One region of the Priestia sp. 10L35 genome, then DNA from elsewhere that is predicted to be linked to it. Evidence: a T-box and tRNA genes for the amino acid it is inferred to sense, from the RefSeq annotation. Region 1 holds a T-box; the other holds one or more tRNA genes.
The links. The T-box of region 1 lies ahead of ileS (isoleucine--tRNA ligase). A T-box ahead of a tRNA ligase gene usually reads a tRNA of that ligase, here a tRNA-Ile.
Positions count from the first base shown of each region.

Region 1 (7,167 bases):
CAATTCATACGTTTGCTCAGGATCATAGCCGTCAAGCTTAGCGTATAACACGTAAAAGCCGTACACGTTCACAAGCGTATCGATGACTTTTGATTTCGCTTCTTGCACGACCCGCTCTGAAAATTTCTTCGGGTTCCAAGGCGCACTGTCTGCTAAAAGCGCCCATCTAAGCGCATCGGCACCAAATGTATGAATAAGATCCACCGGGTCCAGCGCATTTCCTTTACTTTTAGACATCTTTTGACCGTTTTCATCTAACACGTGTCCAAGAGACAAAACGCGCTTATAAGGTGCTTTTCCCGTGAACAGCGTTGAAACTGCCATTAAGCTGTAAAACCAGCCGCGCGTTTGATCAATTCCTTCTGCGATGACGTCTGCTGGAAACTGTTTTTGAAACCGTTCGCTGTTTTCAAACGGATAGTGATACTGCGCAAACGGCATCGAGCCGCTGTCAAACCAAACGTCAATCACTTCAGGCGTTCGCTTCATTTCTCCGCTGCAGACCGGACACGTCAGCTCCACGTCATCTACATACGGCTTATGCAGTTCAATGCTGTCAGCAACGGAATGAGACGCATGTTCCTGAAGCTCTTTGATGCTTTTTGGAGCTACTTGATGTTGACATTCCCCGCATTCCCATACGTTCAGCGGCGTTCCCCAGTATCGCTTTCTGCTGATGTTCCAGTCCACCATATTTTCTAAAAAGTTGCCAAAGCGGCCGTGCTTGATATGATCCGGATACCACGTCACGCTTTCATTGTTTTTCAAAAACTGTTCTTTTAACGCCGTCGTTTGGATAAACCAGCTTTCATTTGCGTAATAAAGAAGCGGCGAGTCGCATCTCCAGCAAAACGGATAGCTGTGCTCATGCTTTTCTTTATGATACAGCACGTCTTGATTCGCTAAATAACGCACGATATCAACGTCGCAGTCTTTTACAAAACGTCCTTGAAACGGCGGCACTTCAGATGTGTACTGTCCTTTTTCATCCACTACGTTCACAAATGAAAAGCCGTTTTCTTTTACTACTCTGTAATCATCTTCGCCGTAAGCAGGTGCTAAATGAACAACTCCTGTTCCGCTTTGATCCGTTACATAATCAGCCGTTACGACTTCGTGCCCTTTTTCCACTTTCACAAAATCAAACGGCGGCTCATATGACATCCCTTTTAACTCATTTCCTTTATGTTGAGATAAAACGGTATATTCTCCCTTTAACACTTTGTCTGCGAGTGCTTCTGCCACTATATACACGCTGTCGCCTTGCTCGGCGCGAACGTAGTTCATCTCTTCATGCACCGCAAGCGCCACGTTTGACGGAAGCGTCCAAGGCGTTGTCGTCCAGCCTAGAAAATACTCATTATCACGGTTTTTCACTTTAAATTTCACCGTTACCGTTAAATCTTTTACATCTTTATACCCTTGCGCTACTTCATGCGAACTCAGCGACGTTTGACAGCTCGGGCAGTAAGGTGATACGCGGTGGCCCTTATAAAGAAGTCCTTTATCATGAATTGTGCCAAGCACGTCCCATACACTTTCAATGTATGAATTCTCCAAGGTGATGTAAGGGTCTTCCATATCAACCCAATAGCCAAGCTGCTCCGTGAACGTGCGCCACTGCTTTTCATACACAAACACACTTTCCTTACACTTGTTGATAAAAGCTTCTACGCCGTATTTTTCAATGTCATGCTTCCCAGATATCCCGAGCTGCTTTTCAACACCTAGCTCAACCGGCAGTCCATGTGTATCCCAGCCTGCTTTTCGAATCACTTGATGCCCCGTCATCGTCTTATAACGAGCCACAACGTCTTTAATTGTCCGGCCTAATGCGTGCCCGACGTGAGGAAGACCGTTTGCTGTCGGAGGCCCTTCATAAAATACAAACGAAGGATGCCCTTCTCGGTTTTGAACCGACTGCTGAAACACATTTCCTTGTTGCCACTGCTGCTGGATACGCTGTTCGCGCTCTTGCGAAGACTCCCTTACATTCACTTCTTTCATGTGATACCACTCCTTTTAAAGTTAAAAGCACACAAAGAAACCCGTCCCTATGACTAGGGACGGGTTTTAACCGCGGTACCACCCTGGCTTCTATTGATCCGTTCATCAATAGCACTCAGCAACGTACAATCATACGCGTTCTTTTTAACGGTAGACTACCGTTCAAACTTACTTATAGGTTCAGTTTGACTTCTCAGAGAGGATATTCCCCTGCCGCTTGAACACTGGCTTTCAGCTATCACCAGCTCTCTGTGGAACAAACTTGCAGCGTACTGATTCTCTTCAACGAATTTGTGTGCTTTTATTAGTAGCTATTGTATGCGTTTTGGAAGGGAATGTCAATGTTTTGAAATACTTATTGAGCTCAAAAGGTTTAGATCTAGGTTATTTTGTTTCTACACTTAACATTTGATCAATTTTATTACGCGCTGTTATCCCGTTCTTATCTTTCCATTCAGAAGTTCCACTGCTTCTTCGCTGTGTCACAAACACTGCCGCAGCTGAGATAGAAGAAAAAATTTGATCTTGTACCAGCACGTATCTACCATCTTTTATTTCTAGTACACCGTTTTCTAGGAAAGTATTAATATGGTCTTGCTGCCTTTTAAGTTTAGCTCCTTCTAGCTGCTGTTCGCTCGCAAGCAAAGCTCCTTTATAGACAAGAAATCCATCGCTAACATATTTCCCCGTCGCATACGCATCTCGGCGTTTACAATATAGAACGTCCTCTACTATTACTGATTTTATATCTTTTGACAAATGTGTCTCAACTTGAATAACCTTTTCTATCGGTTGCTCTGCTTCAATCTTTGGTATGTCACCAGACTGTACAGCTTCGCTTTCATATTCTATTCCATTTGAAGCATCCGCAAAAATTGAAAAGCCTAACCCACCAAGTAAAACTTTAATAACATTAAAGATATCTGTCAGGTCGTCTCGTCTAAATTCACGCACAAACGGTTTTGTGGGAACGGTTTGATTAATATCATATGTACCAGAGCGCATGGCTGCTAGATAAGAAATATGCTCTAAATATTTTACATCAACTTTATCTAATTGATCTTGAGAAGCATTAGAGACAATTAACACGGCCACATCCCAAAAGCTTTTACCTGTTGATGGACTAGCATGCTGCCTTAAACGCTCATATCCTACTTCTGCCTCTCCAATATATGCCTTTTTATCTTCTCCAAATAAAAAATAAATGCCGGGCTTTTCTACTTCGCTTTCACCCTTTAAATCTTTCAAACTATTTCTAGGAATGAATACAGCCTGTATCGTTGTATTCGGCACCTCAGATACTTTAATCCCATTTGGATCTTCATCGTAAAACCAAGTCTGTATTCGTTTCGCACCGCTTTTTCGTAGCATCTTTCTTCCTCCGTTTATATCTTCTTTAGCGTCTTTTAACTGACATCACAATATGTAAATCACTTCCTAGTTATAGACGCAGCAATCTACCCCTCACAAAAATTAATTTATATTACCTGTTTGATATCTAGGAGGACCTCTAAATACCTCTCTAACATGCCACCCAAGAAAATCTTCGCTCGGTTGATACGCCGGATGAATAGGATCTCTAAGCTTTTGCCCGTGAAATTTCATAAGCCATTCTTCAAATCCATTCGTCCCGTGCGCTTGAGTTGCCACTAACAGCTCATTATGATCGGAAAAAGTAAAAACTCCTCGATCAAATAATTTATGATGCATTGAACATAACGCGATTCCGTTACTTTCAATATCTGGACCTCCCGCTTGATGCCACTTAATATGAGCAGCCTCTACACCAACTAAATTATGCCCAAGCCGAACGTTGAAACCACAAACAGCGCAGCTATATCCGTAAGCTTGAAGAATTTTCTCTCGAAACTTTGGATCTCTCTTTCCTTTTAACTGTGTTTCAAAATCCAGCCCTACGGCTCTTAATATATCTTCATGGATCGTGTCCGGAAAATGTTCATTTAATAAAAATTGCGCGACGTCTTGAAGCAGCGTAGGGTCATTTGCAAAAAGGTTATAAACATCCTGTCTAAAACCGCCTACTATATTTGTACTCAGCAAATTTCTATCTGTAAAGCTACGCTTATCAACTTCTTCACTTAGCTCCCATATTCCATCTCCTGTCAAACGAACAAAAGGATGCTCTGGATGGTAGGAACTCCGAGAAGGTCCAAACTCCATAAGCAGCTCTTTCAAAGGAATTTTCACCTCGCTATACGGCAGGTGCATTCGTTGCTTGGCCTGCAGCTGACCTAGGGCATACAGTATCAACAATGGTTTGTGCGGAGCTCTTTGATCCCTTTTTTTCCAGACATTTAAGCTCTTTATTTTTTGTAGTACTTCTTCTCTGTTCATAAGCTTGCTTTAACTCCCATCTATAAAACTATTTAAAACCTTAGAGCTAAGACCGTTTTTGAAAAAGTATTAATAAATGTAAGTATAATAGCTAATTCTATTATATGACAGCATCAGATGAACAAGGGAACTTTATTTGCAGACGCGTTTACAAAACGCTACTTTAAGCTTTCTTATCCAAGTTGTTTTATTCAAAGAATTCTTTTTTCATATCTTCTCTGCTTTTAAAACTTACTCGTTCTGTGCCTTTAATACCTACATTAAATAATCTCTCACAAAGAAAAAAGCTCTCCAAGAAACATATAGGAGAGCTTTTAAAGGTTGCATACATTTTTTATCGTTGGGATTCTCTATATCCAGCTGCCTGTGCATCCGCTTCTGAACAAAACCAAACAATGTTATCTTGAGTTCTGTCATAATAAGCTCCGCCAGGTACGTGGTAAATTTTCGAGTTTTTGTTACCTTTGATTTGCCCCGAACAAGACATATTAGACTGTTGATCATCACTCGGATCATTTTCAAATGGCTTATAATTTCCACTGCTGCTAGTAGAACTGCTAGTTGTAGCCTGTTGACTAGCTGCTTGTTGAGCTTTACGCTCTGCTTCTTGTTTTGCCGCTTGCTCCTCAGCTTTTCGTTCCGCTTCTTGTTTTGCCGCTTGCTCTTGAGCTTTGCGTTCTGCCTCTTCTTTTGCCGCTTGCTCCTGAGCTTTTTGTTCTGCCTTTTCTTTTGCTGCTTGCTCTTCAGCTTTTTGTTTTGCTTCTTCTTTTGCTGCTTGTTCTTCAGCTTTTTGTTTTGCTTCTTCTTTTGCTGCTTGTTCTTCAGCTTTTTGTTTTGCTTCTTCTTTTGCTGCTTGCTCATCGGCTTTTCGTTTTGCTTCTTCTTTTGCTGCTTGCTCATCGGCTTTTCGTTTTGCTTCTTCTTTTGCCGCTTGCTCCTCAGCTTTTTGTTTTTTCTCTTCTTTTACTGCTTTATCACTATCATTCTTTTCAACTTTTTGCTCGCTGCTATCAGCACCATCTTTTTTAGATGCAACAGTGACACTGTTTTGCGAAGAACTTACTTGCGTTGAGGCAGGGGTAGAAGTTGATTCTCCATCACTAAAGACTCCGGCAATAAAAAAACAACTAAGAATTAAATATAGATAAAAAAATAATACACGTTTTCTTGTTTTGACTTTAAATTTAGGCAATGCCCACTTTGGCTTTATTAATCCAATAAATAAGCCTATGATGCTTAAAAACAGAATTAGTAAAGCTAGTCCCATAATAAAATTATGAGTAGCTGCTGGTAATAAGGCATGTAATATGAATAAAAGAATTAAGGTGTAAACAGTGGAAGCCATAAACATTTTCAAAGTTGTCTGTGAACGATATCCTAATACCTTAGTCCAGACAGGTCTTTTTACTACGTTAACTTCCATAGAAGAGTGGTTACGAATAACTTGCTCTACTTCCTTTCCTTTTACCTCTATTGTAATATCACTATTTTCATCATGACCTACAAATGTAAATACTGATTTTGCAATGCTATGGTCAATTGTAACGCTAGAGAAATCAGCCCATTCATACCGCTCAATTAACATTAAATTCTGTTGAGCGTTGTTGTTAAATTCATAAAAATTCATACCTTTATCGTCTACTGAAGAGTAGCATACATTTGAACTTTTTTTCCCATAATTAGCTTTTGATACTAGCAACAGCTTATTCTGACTATTTGTATAATCGTTCTCTATATAAGCTTTTGCAATTGCTTCATTGGATTCTTTTTGGTTCTTATACCTTGTCTTAGACATTTTGACCTTTCCCTCACTCTTTCTTGATTCCTTACACTAAAAATAGATAAGTTAGTGTGGACCTACTAATATTCGATTCATATGCAACTAATCTATCTTACAATAAAATGTTGTATAAACGGGTATTATATTTCCTTTAATTTCTTTAAAAGGGCTATTTTAGATTTGACCTGCACTTATAAAGGGAATGAAAAGATTAAAAGAAGGAACGAAATGTTATGAGTATAATATTTTCAGCTTCATTTCCATTTTCATACTCTTTCTTGTTCTCATTTTTGTAATTAAGCAAGGAAATGTTCCTTATTAACAACATCTACTCAAATAAAACCATCGGCTAAGATTTAGCCAATGGTTTGGTTCGTTGGAGTCTTTATTTATTTCTAAGAATGTTCATCTACATAACCTGGCTTCTAAAGGAGCGGTAAAAGAGATACTCATACCTCTGCAACACATCAAATAAACATATACAGAATGATACCTCTGATGGGATTCGAAAGGAGAAATCACCTTTGACAAAATATCGGATTATGACCTTTGATGGAGGCGGCACTTTAGGTGCTTTAAGTTTACAACTTTTGAATAGATTGGCTTATCAAAACCCTAAGTTAATTAGTGAAACCAATGTTTTTTCAGGAAATTCAATTGGTTCATTTACTGCTCTTGCGTTAGCAAGCGGAAGATCACCAGAAGAGACGTTTCAGTTTTTCAAAGATCACATCTTACCGGCGTTCAGCGTTTCCCGACCGGGCGGACCTGTTTTTAACCAACAACTACCCTATTCTGGTTTTATTAAAGCCATACGAACGTTTTTCCCCCGAGACCTTCGCCTTAGAGACTTAAAGAAACGAATTGTTGTGCCATCCTTTCACTTATTTTCACCGGAGCTGAATCGTTGGAATCCTGTGTTATTTCATAATTTTCCTGGTTCTCCCTATCTTAATGAAAAAGCAAGTGACGTAATACTAAGGAGCAGCGCTGCTCCCGCAACGCAAAGAGCTTATCAAAACTAC
Region 1 is NZ_JBFTKA010000002.1:34,763-41,929, reverse strand. Features, by position in the region: gene ileS (isoleucine--tRNA ligase) at 1-2,007, opposite strand, end outside; T-box leader at 2,060-2,302, opposite strand; gene AC1DEF_RS06085 (GIY-YIG nuclease family protein) at 2,392-3,378, opposite strand; gene AC1DEF_RS06080 (phosphorothioated DNA-binding restriction endonuclease) at 3,481-4,362, opposite strand; gene AC1DEF_RS06075 (sunset domain-containing protein) at 4,697-5,989, opposite strand; gene AC1DEF_RS06070 (patatin-like phospholipase family protein) at 6,667-7,167, shown strand, end outside.

Region 2 (7,167 bases), on a different contig from region 1:
TCACTTACAACGGCATACTCTTCATTTGTCACACCGCTCTTAACAATTTGCGGGGTGTTAGAGTAACCTGCCTCCATTTGGCGCTTAATAGCGAGAACTTCTAAATCACTCTTTAGACTTTCTAAATCTTTTTTAGAGATGCGGTCTAACTGACGTTGATACAGTTCGTCATCAGTCATTTCACCATCTTGAACTTTTTTGCGATCAGCTTGCGTAATTTTCTGTTCCGCTTCTTTAGGGTGAAGCATAATCCAATAATCCTTCATATCGCGTTCTGTAATTTTTACCACATTTTTAGCGTCTTTATTCTTTTTATTTTCCGGAATATCAATCACATTTGTGGTGTAAGGAACATCGATCATAGTGGCTAACTTTTTAGCGATACGCAGCCTTTCTTCAGCTGTATTTCCTTGAAAACGAGTATATGTAATCGTATTTAAAGAGGTATTATCTACAATTACGCGGTTATAACGATCATACATTTTCCCTCGAGGAACAGGCGTACTGACCGTAACGTCCTGTGTTTTTTCCACTTCTCGTTCGTAATTCTCACCGTATACAATTTGAACAAGTCCCAACCGCAAAATTAATACGGAAAATAGGGCAAATACGGTCAAGAAAAGTAAGTTCACACGAAAAGGCACGTGACTTTTTCTTCTTTTTTTCTTTTTCATACCAACACCTACACTTTATAAAACATATATACCATAACACCATAAAATCAGCCATTTAGCAAATAAATAGACACCTGGCAGGTGCCTATTTACACAACGTATTTATTTTAAAAGAAAAGCGAAGCATTTTCCATAGTGCAAATGAAGGAGCTGACAACACTCTAAGCTGGAGACTCTCCGTCTCCTTCATTTAATACCGGAGGAGTAACAGTCGTTTCTTTTTTGTGCAGAGGCTGTGAGATATGTCTCACACAAAAATAAATGATCGTATGCCCTGCTCCAACAATAGCTAATAAAATGGGAATACTTTTTGCTTCATCAAAAAACAGTACAGCTATTAAAAATAAAGATATGGAAACGACGCGCCCGATATTCAGAAATACTTCTCTGACAACAATGTATTCAATTCTTTTTGAAACAACGTCTTTTGCTCGTCCAATCACATCGTACGTTAGAGAAATGAATGGAACCAATAAAATAGGATAGGCAACGGCAATACAAACAGCATATATAATTAACTTTGGATACGATAAGTTAAAGATAAGCAAAAAGACTGCTCCATAGAGAAGGAGGCCCCCTGTGAAGATAAACCGAAGGCGATTTTTTTGCTTAATAAACCTTGAGGCAACATAGTATCCTACAAATGCAACCGCTGAATTCACCAGTCCATATGTTCCTAAAGCTAATTCACTTCCCGTCGTAATAAATACCATGACGGATACAACAAAAATGAACGTACCTTCACGCAACCCTTGAAAGAAATGAGCCTGCAATATTCGATTCCAGTCTTTATTGACTTTTCGTTCAGCCCATACTTCTTTAAATTTGTATACTCCTTCCGCTGCGCGTCTTGTAATAAAAAAACTAAGTACAACGGCACCGATAAACAATAGCAGCGATACACCAAACACAATTTTATACCCAAGTGATTCATACAAAGCGGAAATAACAAAGCCCGCTCCTAAAGGACCAATCATCCCTGCAAAAGAGTTTAAGATCCCTAAAAATCCGTTAAAAAAGTCTCTTGTATCAGGTTCTGTAATTTCAAAAGTTAGCACATTAAAAGCTAGCCAATAAAAGCCGTATCCTATACCCAGCAGTCCACCAAGCAATACTAAATACTCGGCTGCGTTAGCTCCACTGACTAATACAGCGATATAAAAAACAGCTAAAAAAGATACACCTAACCTTAAAACCACAACCCGGTCAATTCGTTTGGCCCATTTACCTGCTAAAATAAACGTAAGCGGCTGAAGCACCACTACCGCTAAATTATAAATAGCGAGATCCGAAAATTCGCCTGATTGTTTCCACAGATAAATGTTAACAAACGAATTGGAAATTGAAATAGCCAAGGCATAAAGACCGCCTATAATTAAAAGCAAAAGTAAATCTTTACTAACTTCTACATCTCCAACTACTTTTTTTAATAAAGGCATATCAAAAAACTCCTTTTCTCTTCTACACCTAGTGTGTGAAAAAGAAAAGGAGATATGTAAAAGAATTGGAAAACAAAAAAGCCAGTAAAGGTAATAATTACTTTACTGGCTCTTAAATACGTCTTTAGCTTATTTTGCAGCGTCGTAACGCTTAGCAACTTCGTCCCATTTTACAACATTAAAGAATGCTGAAATGTAATCTGGACGGCGGTTTTGGTAATTTAAGTAGTAAGCGTGCTCCCAAACGTCTAGACCAAGAATTGGCGTTTTGCCTTCCATTAATGGGCTATCTTGGTTTGGTGTGCTTGTTACTTCTAATTCGCCGTTGTTTACAACTAACCAAGCCCAGCCAGAACCGAAGCGAGTTTTAGCTGCATTTGCAAATTCTTCTTTGAATTGATCAAAGCTGCCGAATTTGCTAGCGATAGCGTCTGCTAATTCACCAGTTGGAGCACCGCCACCGTTAGGGCAAAGGATTGTCCAAAATAATGAGTGGTTCGCATGACCGCCACCGTTATTGCGTACTGCTGTACGGATATCTTCAGGAACAGCATCTAAGTTTGAAATTAACTCTTCAATACTTTTGCTTTCTAAATCCGCTTTGCCTTCAACAGCAGCGTTTAGATTTGTAACATATGTGTTGTGATGTTTTGTGTGGTGAATATTCATTGTTTCTTTGTCGATATGTGGTTCCAGTGCATCGTATGCATAAGGTAGTTCTGGTAATTTGTAAGCCATGAATAATTCCTCCTTCAAAATATGTAAGCATTTTGGCGCAAAAGCACCATATACGTTTAGATTAGCAAATTTACCCTACTGTTTCAAATAAAAAGTTCCTAATCCATGATTTATATTTACCTAATTCCCATTCGCTATTCTTTTAAACATAAAAAAAGCTTCTTTTTCTCAAAAGAAGCTTTGAATAGACAATAGTATGGCGGAGGAAGAGGGATTCGAACCCCCGCGGGCTTTAACACCCCTGTCGGTTTTCAAGACCGATCCCTTCAGCCGGACTTGGGTATTCCTCCAACCCTATAAATGGTGGACCCTGCAGGACTCGAACCTGCGACCGGACGGTTATGAGCCGTCTGCTCTAACCAGCTGAGCTAAGGGTCCACATGGCTCCACAGGTAGGACTCGAACCTACGACCGATCGGTTAACAGCCGATAGCTCTACCACTGAGCTACTGTGGAACAATATGAATTATGTATGCCACAAACGTAAATTGGAAAATAGCGGCGGAGGGGATCGAACCCCCGACCTCACGGGTATGAACCGTACGCTCTAGCCAGCTGAGCTACACCGCCATGGCTCCACAGGTAGGACTCGAACCTACGACCGATCGGTTAACAGCCGATAGCTCTACCACTGAGCTACTGTGGAACAATATAACATTTACTAGCGACATTAAAAATTTAACATGTTTCTAGCCTAAAGTCAATATATTATTTTAAAACAGCGTATAAAAAATAGGCAATCATCAGCAGTTGAATAAATCCTTTTGAAATAGCGCCACTAAAAAAGCCAATAACCGAACCTACTCCAATTTTTACTGCGTTGCTAATTGTGGTCCGATGAACAAGCAGTTCTCCTACAATCGCTCCGATAAACGGCCCTAAAATAATTCCAAATCCCGGAATGACAAACGGACCTACAAGCAGCCCAACTGTACTTCCCCAAACACCTGCTCTAGTGCCTCCGAATTTTTTCACACCAATAATATTAGCTATATAGTCTGCTAAAAAAAGTGCCACAACTAACAATCCTTGTATCACCCAAAATAACCAGCTATAGGAGCTGAAATCATAAAATAAACCGTATATAACAAATCCTAGAGCTACAAATAGCACGCTTGGGATGATGGGATAAACCAACCCAACAAACGATACAACAAAGCTAACGATAATTAATGCCCAACATAAAATAGCCACGTTCGCACCTATCCTTTTTAGTATTACTATTTATCATACAATAACTACACCTATAAAGAAAGACCTTGCTTAAGCAAGGTCTTTCTTTATTTTACCTGTGAATAGGTCTTTGCATAACGATCGCCCAGTACCGCTTCCGCAATATTAACCGCATGATCCCCGACCCGTTCTAAGTTGCTAATAATATCCACAAAAACAATAGCAGCAGATCCTGTACAAATGTTTTCATTTAGACGTAAAATGTGCTTCTTACGAAGTAGACGCTCCATCGCATCAATCTGTTCTTCTTTTTGAATGACTTGTACTGCTTTTTCTCTATCCACTTTTTCTAAAGAAGAGACAGCTTCTTTAACTGTTAGAATAGTCAATTCGAACATATCAGCTAAATCGTTATTAGCTTCTTTGGTCATCTTTACTTTGTTCGTAATTTGATAATCAACAAGCTCAATAATGTTCTCAAAATGATCGCCAATACGCTCAATATCTCGTGCTGTATCTAGAAGAACCGAATGTTCCTCACTTTCTGCTTCTGACATTGAAGAGCGGGATAACAGCACTAAATAATCAGTAATTTTTTTATCCAGATTATTAATCGCATTTTCAATTTGCATAGTAGCATCAGCATGTTGAGGCTGACGTGTTTTTAAATAGCCGTTTGCCTCTTCCAACCCAAGCGTCGCAAACTCTCCCATACGAATCAGCTCTGCCTTTGCCTGACCAAGAGCAATTGAAGAGGACTGCTCAATAAAAATCGGATCAAGATGCTTAGGCTTAAAGTCTATAACAGCATCTTCTCCAGGAATTAGTTTTGTCACAATTAAAGCAAGCAGACCGATCAACGGGAACTGGATAATTGTATTGGTTGTGTTAAAAATACCATGAGCAAACGCAATCGTCATTTCAGGATTCAAATCCATTGCTACTTTCAAATATTCCACAAAACGAGTAAATAGAGGCAAGATAATCAAAAAGATTGTTGTACCAATTAAGTTAAACATGACATGCGTTAAAGCAGCCCTTCTTGCAGCTACACTTGCCCCGATTGAAGCTAAAATGGCAGTAATAGTTGTGCCAATATTATCTCCAAACAGTACAGGCAGCGCTGCCTGTATATCAATAGCGCCCTGTCCAAAAAGTTCTTGTAGAATGCCAATAGTAGCGCTAGAACTTTGAACAATTACCGTAAATAAAGTGCCAATTACGACTCCTAAAATAGGATTATCGCTCATGCTTACAGTTAAATCTTGAAATTGTTGAAGGGACCTAAGCGGCTTCATTCCACTTCCCATAAGCTCTAAACCAAAGAAGAGCATGCCAAAACCAAAAGCGATCTGGCCAAAGTTTTGAACTGCCTTACTTTTAAAGAAAAAGAGTAAAATAGCTCCCACTGCGAGAATAGGAAGAGCGTAGCTCGAAATGTCAATTCCGATTATAAAAGCTGTAACTGTCGTACCGATATTTGCTCCCATAATAACGCCTATAGCTTGGCGCAAAGTCATAAAACCAGCACTTACTAAGCCTACCGTAATAACAGTAGTTCCTGAGCTGCTCTGAATAAGAACAGTAACTAGGATACCTGCTAGAACTCCCATAAACGGATTAGTAGTAAATCTGTCTAAAATATCACGTAATTTATCTCCTGCTGACTTTTGCAATCCATCTCCCATGAACTTAATTCCAAATAAAAAGATTCCCAGTCCGCCGATAAATTCAAAAATCATTTTTTGAACATCTAGTTCCAAATATCTCAGCTCCTTGATTTTTTTCTAACGACATAAATAAGTCCCTACTATTATTAATGAAGTTTGAAAGTACTGTAAACGGCTTTCCCTTAATGTTTACAATAACTTAACAGTATATTTACATTGTAATTGGAAACGATTTCTAGAACCTATTGTAAACCTTGAATTCTCGCTATAAAATAAGAGATAGTTAGAATTTTTAATATAAGGAGGCTTTACAATGAGCATGCTGAAAAAGATGGCATGGAGTTTTACTTCCTTCAAAAAAATAAGGTCGCTTCGCTTTGAGCATACGAATAAAACAATTGGCTTTGTGCTGTTTTTAACATTTATTTCTTTGCTGCCTACATTTTTCTTTATGACTTTGACGATTGTAAACGGCTATCATATCGCTACTACAGATCTTCCGAAATCTGTTTCTTCTTTTTCTATTTCAAACTCACAGCTTACGTCAAGTCAACCTTTCACAAAAAAAGTAAACGGTACCGCTTTTATCTTAAACCCCTCACAGTCTATTGAACGATTTCATTCCCCTGCTCATGCCATTGGTTTTTTAAAGGATGGAATTTACATCACGACTAATTCACAAACACAAACGTATTCATATGAGTTGCTAAACTGGCACCATAAAGATAAAAATGAACTGTTAAACTTGCTGCACGAACAAAAATTTTCTTTATACATACTTGTCCCTATCGCTATGCTTTTACTGTACGTATTAACATCTGGACTAAACTTCCTTTCTATTACCTGCCTTGCTTATCTTGGAAAGCTGATTGGACTCATTGCTAAAAAGCAGCTTCCTTTCAAGCAGCTATGGGCACTGAGTGCTTATAGTACGGTAGCCTTCACGCTGCTTTATACGCTTTTTGAAGCTTTTTCTTTGTCTCTAGCATTACATAGCTCTCTTTACTGGATAGGAACATTCTTCATTTACTTGTTGCTCGTCACAAGGGTTCCTATAAGAAAAAAGGTAAAACCTAATAAAGGTGCTGGGACAAACGTATTTTAGTTGAAGGAGAATCCAAACGAGGAATCTAGATTCTTGATAGAGAATCCACCTCTTTTGGATTTTTTTATTGATATGGTGAACGCAGGTTTCATGTATGCGGCTGCTTCTAGCTGGTGATTGGAGTGATTTAGTTAAGTCTCAGCCTCTTTATTTCGGTACAACTTTTCTTCTTCCCATTGCAGAAGAAAGAATTTTCAACTGATACAAAACCCACAAACCTCCTGCTGTGAGCAGAATAAAGCTGTAAACAAACATCAGCCTTTCAGTATGCATCCACACTTCAAAAACAACAGGTCCCAACGCTACTCCTAAAAATCTCACCGTTCCATAAATGGATACAATAAACCCTCTTTCTTCGTCTGAAGCCG
Region 2 is NZ_JBFTKA010000001.1:374,815-381,981, reverse strand. Features, by position in the region: gene AC1DEF_RS01955 (peptidoglycan D,D-transpeptidase FtsI family protein) at 1-674, opposite strand, end outside; gene AC1DEF_RS01950 (MFS transporter) at 836-2,113, opposite strand; gene sodA (superoxide dismutase SodA) at 2,243-2,851, opposite strand; tRNA gene AC1DEF_RS01940 (tRNA-Ser) at 3,049-3,141, opposite strand; tRNA gene AC1DEF_RS01935 (tRNA-Ile) at 3,153-3,229, opposite strand; tRNA gene AC1DEF_RS01930 (tRNA-Asn) at 3,233-3,307, opposite strand; tRNA gene AC1DEF_RS01925 (tRNA-Met) at 3,348-3,421, opposite strand; tRNA gene AC1DEF_RS01920 (tRNA-Asn) at 3,423-3,497, opposite strand; gene AC1DEF_RS01915 (DUF456 domain-containing protein) at 3,560-4,045, opposite strand; gene AC1DEF_RS01910 (Na/Pi cotransporter family protein) at 4,132-5,787, opposite strand; gene AC1DEF_RS01905 (DUF1189 domain-containing protein) at 6,008-6,799, shown strand; gene AC1DEF_RS01900 (MFS transporter) at 6,947-7,167, opposite strand, start outside.
Region 2: it has a tRNA-Ile gene. The T-box ahead of ileS (isoleucine--tRNA ligase) is inferred to sense a tRNA for this amino acid. The anticodon was not compared.